One region of the Pediococcus claussenii ATCC BAA-344 genome, then DNA from elsewhere that is predicted to be linked to it. Evidence: predicted binding sites of a transcription regulator. Region 1 holds the regulator's gene; the other holds the start of a gene.

The links. The regulator HrcA, encoded in region 1, represses chaperone genes, less so after heat shock. The targets are predictions, from matches to a motif close to TTAGCACTCNNNNNNNNNGAGTGCTAA.
Region 2: groES (co-chaperone GroES) is a predicted target of HrcA. The motif match lies at 1,441-1,467, and genes of this name have one in related genera.

What each region holds. Positions count from the first base shown of each region.
Region 1 is NC_016605.1:975,429-978,861, reverse strand. It holds gene ribF (riboflavin biosynthesis protein RibF) at 1-936, shown strand, start outside; gene hrcA (heat-inducible transcriptional repressor HrcA) at 1,034-2,077, shown strand; gene grpE (nucleotide exchange factor GrpE) at 2,067-2,666, shown strand; gene dnaK (molecular chaperone DnaK) at 2,690-3,433, shown strand, end outside.
Region 2 is NC_016605.1:510,714-514,146, reverse strand. It holds gene groL (chaperonin GroEL) at 1-1,099, opposite strand, end outside; gene groES (co-chaperone GroES) at 1,126-1,410, opposite strand; gene PECL_RS02425 (CPBP family intramembrane glutamic endopeptidase) at 1,594-2,250, shown strand; gene PECL_RS02420 (serine hydrolase domain-containing protein) at 2,356-3,333, opposite strand; gene tsaD (tRNA (adenosine(37)-N6)-threonylcarbamoyltransferase complex transferase subunit TsaD) at 3,343-3,433, opposite strand, start outside.

The DNA of each region.
Region 1 (3,433 bases):
TTACATTACCCATATGATAAAACCATAATTCCAGAAGATAAGGTTGTTTTGGCATTAGGATTTTTTGATGGTGTTCACAGAGGACACCAGAGTGTAATCCGAACAGCAAAGGATATTGCCAACCAAAAGCAAATAAAATTAGCAGCTATGACCTTTAACCATCACCCTTCAGTGGTTTTCGATCAAAGAACGAATTCACCGGAGAATAGTTTATCATATATTACCTCTGTTGTTAGGAAGGCCAAGTTGATGGAAGATCTTGGTGTAAATATCTTATATGTAGCGGATTTTACTTCATCTTTTGCAAACCAATCGGCCAATCAATTTATTGATAATTACATTGTAGGACTTAATGCTGAAATTGTAGTTGCTGGATTCGATTATACGTTTGGACCAATTGATAAGGCAAATATGGATATTTTGCCAACACTTTCCCGAGGTCGTTTTGATGTTGTGAAAGTTAAAAAATTAAAAGTTGATGGAGAAAAAGCTAGTTCGAGTCGGATTAGATCCTTAATTGCAATTGGAAATATTGATGAAGCAAATGTATTATTGGGCTACCCTTTTGAAACACACGGTATTGTGGTACATGGTGAGGCAAGAGGAAGAACATTAGGTTATCCAACCGCCAATATTATTTCAAGCGAAAATCAAGTCGTATTAGGAATTGGAATATATGTTGTAGAAATAAAAATTGGATCTGAGTGGTATCAAGGTATGGCTTCGGTTGGGAAAAATGTAACTTTTGGAAAAAATCGAAAAGTTACAACCGAAATAAATATTTTAGATTTTAAACGCGAAATTTATGGTGAAGAGGTTGATATCAAATGGTATAACCGAATTCGTGGAGAAGAAATGTTTACCAGTGCAGAGGAGTTAGTGAATCAATTGCAAAAAGATGAGGTGGCAACTAGGTCATTTTTTAAAAAGATCTAAAGTAATTTGACCAAGTTTGACATTTGATGAAAAATTTTGTATATTAATCATTGTAATTTAGCACTCAATATATTGAAGTGCTAAAAGAGGTGATTGAATTACGCTAACTAAACGTGAATTGATGATTTTAGAGTTGATTGTTCGTAAATATACGGAGAATGGCCAACCAGTTGGATCGAAGGCATTAGTGGATACTCTTCCGATTCATGTAAGTTCAGCCACGATTAGAAACGATATGGTTAAGCTTGAAGAAGCTGGGTTAATTGAAAAAACGCATTCTTCGTCTGGGAGGGTTCCATCCAGAGAGGGATATCGATACTATGTTGATCATTTAATGAGACCGGTATCGGCCGATCAGAGTGAACTTGCAACAATAAAGAGTTCGTTTGACCAGAGTTTTAGACGTATCGATGATATCGTAAAAATCTCCGCAGATATGTTATCACAAATGACTAATTATACGGCATTATCTTTAAAACCTAATCAGGTTGCAACGACGATTGATGGATTTAGACTTGTTCCCTTAGGCTCAAGTCGCGTGATGTTAATCTTAGCAACCAGCAATGGTGAAGCCTCAACTCAGCAGTTTTCAATACCTCCAGAATTACAAGGTGAGGAGCTTGAAAAGGTTGTTCATCTTATGAACGATAGATTGGTTGGCAAAAGCTTAGCTCAGGCCTATCAATTAATTCATTCGGATTTACCTGTAATACTCAGTAAATATTTGCATAATAAGCTCGGAGTTGTTGATGTTTTTTCAGATATGATTAGTCGCAATGCTGAAGATCAGTTCTTTGTGGGGGGAAAGTTGAATATTTTGAACTTTTCTGACCCCAAGAATTTAGAATCAGTACGTAAAGTATTTGGTATTCTTAATACACAAGATGCGTTGTCTGATTTACTGTCAAATGATGAGCACGGAGTTAATGTTAGAATTGGTAATGAGATTAGTGACTCTGTTTTACAGGATTATAGTTTAATTACTGCTTCGTATGATATTGGGACATATGGGCAAGGGTTAATTGCCATACTTGGACCAACTAGTATGCAATATTCTAAGATGCTCGGAATCGTTGATGTTTTTAGAGCACAACTATCTAGCAAAATGTTAGAGTATTATAAAAACTTAGATGGAAGTTAGGAGTGATTTTGTGGCTGATAAGGATGATATAAAAGATTCAGAAGTATCAGAAGAAAAAACAGTGGTGGCTGACCGTGATGAATCATCAGATACCGATAAAGTTGTGCAAGACGACTCCGATGAAGCTAAAAAAAATAATGAGGCTGATTCAGAATTACAGTCGCAACTTGATGAGATAAATGACAAATACATGCGTGCTCAGGCTGAGATTGTTAATATGCAACGTCGAAACGAGAAAGAGCAAGCGAATTTAGTTAAGTATGATGGTCAAAAATTAGCTAAATCCATTTTGCCAGTGATGGATAATTTGGAAAGGGCATTATTAATTGAGGTAACTGATGAAAATGGTACTCAATTGAAAAAGGGAATCGAAATGGTCCAAAACCATCTGGCTAATGCTTTAACTGAAAATGGTATTAAAGAAATTGGTACAGTTGGCTCTATTTTTGATCCTAATGAAGAGCAGGCAGTGCAAACTGTTGAAAAGTCAAAAGAATATGCAACAGATACGGTTGTGCAGGTTCTTCAAAAAGGGTACAAGCTAAAAGATCGTGTTTTAAGACCTGCGATGGTTGTCGTCGCTCAATAATAAAAAAATGAGGTAATTTTGAAATGGCAAGTAACAAGATTATTGGTATTGATTTAGGTACTACAAATTCTGCTGTTGCAGTTATGGAGGGTGATAAGCCAAAGATTATTACTAATCCAGAAGGTGCCCGTACAACTCCTTCAGTTGTTTCATTTAAAAATGGAGAAACACAAGTTGGGGAGGTGGCAAAACGACAAGCAATAACAAATCCAGATACAATTGCATCGATTAAACGTCACATGGGTGAAGAAGGATACAAAGTAACTGTTGATGGTAAGTCTTATACACCACAAGAAGTTTCTGCAATGATTTTAGGATATATTCGAGGATTTGCAGAAGACTATTTAGGCGAAGAGGTTGATCAGGCAGTTATTACTGTTCCTGCGTATTTCAATGATGCTCAGCGTCAGGCTACTAAAGATGCTGGTAAGATTGCCGGTTTAGATGTAAAGCGAATTATTAACGAACCTACTGCAGCTTCACTTGCGTACGGGCTGGACCAAACTGATAAGGATGAAAAAATCTTGGTTTATGACCTCGGTGGTGGTACTTTTGATGTTTCTGTCCTTGAATTAGGCGATGGCGTATTCCAAGTACTTTCAACTAATGGTGACACCAATCTTGGTGGTGATGATTTTGATCAAAAGATTATTGATTGGTTAGTAGATGAGTTTAAGAAAGAAAATGGAATTGATTTAGGCAAAGACAAGATGGCACTTCAACGCTTGAAGGATGCCGCTGAAAAAGCTAAGAAGGATCTCTCGGGT
Region 2 (3,433 bases), 460 kb from region 1:
AACGTTCTTGCAACTTTTCCTTATCAAAGTCTGATGTCGTTTCAGCAATTTGTTGCTTCAACGTTGTAACACGCTCAGCAATTTGTTCCTTACTTCCAGCGCCTTCAACAACTGTTGTATCATCCTTAGTTACTGTAACTTTATTAGCTTGTCCAAGTTGTTCAATTGTTGCATCCTTCAAATTCAAGCCAAGATCATCCGTAATTACAGTACCACCAGTTAAGATAGCAATATCCTCAAGCTGATCTTTGCGACGATCTCCAAAACCAGGAGCTTTAACGGCAACTACATTGAATGTTCCACGCATCTTATTCAATACCAAAGTTGGTAGTGCTTCACCAGTAATATCATCCGCAATAATTAATAGTGAACGACTTTGCTCAACAACCGACTGAAGCAAAGGTAAAATATCTTGAATGTTACTAATCTTTTTATCTGTAATTAAGATATAAGGATTGTCAAGGTCAGCTTCCATCTTATCATTATCAGTTACCATGTATTGTGACATGTATCCACGATCAAATTGCATACCTTCAACAACGTCTAAACTTGTGTCAACACCACGCGATTCTTCAATCGTAATAACACCATCATTGCCAACCTTTTCCATAGCATCTGCAATTAACTTACCGACTTCTGGATTAGCTGATGAAATTGAAGCGATCTGTGCAATGTCATCCTTTGTCTTAACTTCGTGTGACATTTTGTGTAATGCTTCAACCGCTTTACTTGTTGCTTTTTCAATTCCACGACGAATACCAACAGGATTTGCACCTGCGGTAACATTCTTCATACCTTCATTAACAATTGCTTGGGTCAAAACCGTTGCAGTTGTTGTTCCGTCACCAGCAATGTCATTTGTCTTTGATGCAACCTCAGAAACCAACTTAGCTCCCATATTTTCGAAATGGTCTTCTAACTCGATTGCCTTTGCAATTGTTACACCATCATTAGTAATTGTTGGTGAACCATATGATTGTTCGAGAACCACGTTACGACCCTTTGGACCGATTGTTGATTTAACTGTGTCAGCAAGTTGATCGACACCTTTTAACATTTTTGTACGAGCATCTTCTGAAAATTTAATCTCTTTAGCCATCTTAAAAAATTCCTCCCCAATAGTAATTAGTCGATTACGGCAATTAAATCTTTTTCGTGTACTACTAAGTACTTATTATTTTCAAATGTTACTTCTGTTCCTGAATATTTGTCGTAAATAACCGTATCACCTGTTTTAACGCTCATTGGTAGTTTTTCACCATTATCAAGAACCAAACCGTCACCAACAGCAACTACTTTACCAGTTTGCGATTTCTCTTTAGCATTACTTGCTAAAACAATTCCACCAACAGTTTGTTCCTCTTCTTCTTTTACTTCTAAAACAACGCGATCACCTAAAGGTTTTAACACGTCAATCCCTCCAGTACTAAGTTTTTATTTTTAGCACTCAAACACCTCAAGTGCTAACTACAATGACCACTATAATCATTATTAGAACAGAATGCAAGTATTTTTGACCATTATTAACCAAACTATCACGGTAAGCCTCTACTATGTTATACTGACATGCATAATAAAGGAGATTAATGTAATATGAAACTTTCAAAAAGCTCGCTTCTAATTTTAATTACGTATTTCTTTATCTTTTTTCTTCCCTCAATTTTAATTTCTTTTTTCAATCTTGGAAAATATTATATTCCCATCCAAACTCTGGATTATTTACTAGGCGCGGTTCTACTGTCCACGATTGCTCTTCAAACTACCGAATTAAATTCAATAGAATATGGACGTAAGCCGTTCATTAATGCTATTTTTTGGGGTGTAATCGGACTTGGCTTAATTCTACTTCTTCAATTTATAATCAATCTTCTTACTATTGCTTCTGGAGCTAGCACTACTTCTCAGAATACTCAAACATTATTGACACTTGCTAAAACCAACTCATTCTTTATATTTGCAATCACAATTGGCGCTCCAATCATGGAAGAATTAGTCTTTAGAAAGGTTTTGTTTGGTAATCTAAGTAATCTTCTAGGGTGGAATAATACTAACCTTGGTTTAGTTATAACCGCATTGATATCAAGCCTGGCTTTTGCATTCATGCATTCAGACGGCCACATAATACTTTATGCTTCGATCGGATTGCTCTTTTGTTGGCTGTATAATCGAACAGGGCGTATTCAAACATCGATGATTACCCATATGCTAATGAATTCTTTAATTGCCATTAGTGCAATATTTATGAAATAACAGATATTATAAAGTTTTCCATTTCACAATTTAAAATAAAAACGCCTTAAACTTAATTCCGAGCCATACTAAAATGGTTTCAGAAATAAGCCTAAGGCGTTTTTTTTATTCAACTACTTTTAAAATTTCATTCAGTAACTTTTTACGATCTTCTTCATCCTCGATAAAACTTGTCATACAAACCAAGCCTTGGCGTTTTGCAATATCAAAAGCAATCACCCCGGTCGGACTTTGCATGTAGAACAGTCCCTTATTTGAGCGTGATCTCCGCCAGCCAAGTGACTGTCCATCCTCATCAAACTTCTGTAAAAGGGTAAAAATCTGAGGATCCAATATTTCCTTACCTTGATAATTACCGCGTTGCAACATCATTTCAACAAAGACGGTTAAATCGTTCAATGTTGAAAACAAGCCGGAATAACCACTTTCACCATTCAGAATTAATCCTTGGTAGTCTTCAACTTGACCTTGAATTTGCCCTCTTTTGGCGTCTTTTCGAGTTGGCACAAAGCGAATTTTTGGTCGATTTAAATTATAACCAGTGTTAGTCATAGCTAAGGGATATAAAATATGGTCTTGAACACTTCGATCAATTGAACCGTCAGTTGATCGAATAATCAACCCCAGTAGAATCATATTGAGCGGCGAATGTTGGACATGATCTCCTGGTTTGAAATCGAGATCAATATCATATAAAACATTTACAAATTCAAGTCCTGTCATATTTGATGCACTTGGAATTTGTACTGGTAAACCGCTTTGTTGCGATAACAAATGCCAGATATTAATTTCTGCATGGGAGAAGCCTGGTAAGTATTTAACAACCGGATCCCGAAAACCAATCTCTCGAATGGCAAGTAACTGAAAAATACGAGTAGTAGTGGCTACACTCTGTGTCAAACTGCCCAAATCGTAGATCATTGAAGGATCCAACGCAATATTTAACTCATCATCACCTTGAACACCTTCAAAACGCATCTCGATCTCTTCTTGAGAAATCAAACTATACGACGCCCCAAAAATAACACCATTATCAATTGCTGTCTGAACTGCTTGATGAATTTGATGAAGTTTATCTGTCATAATTTTCTCCTATTTTTCAGCATGCTCCGCCCATTCAAACTCTAGGCTCGGCTCTGCATTTAATGTCAAGTCGTCACTAACCACACCGTACTGATAAGCT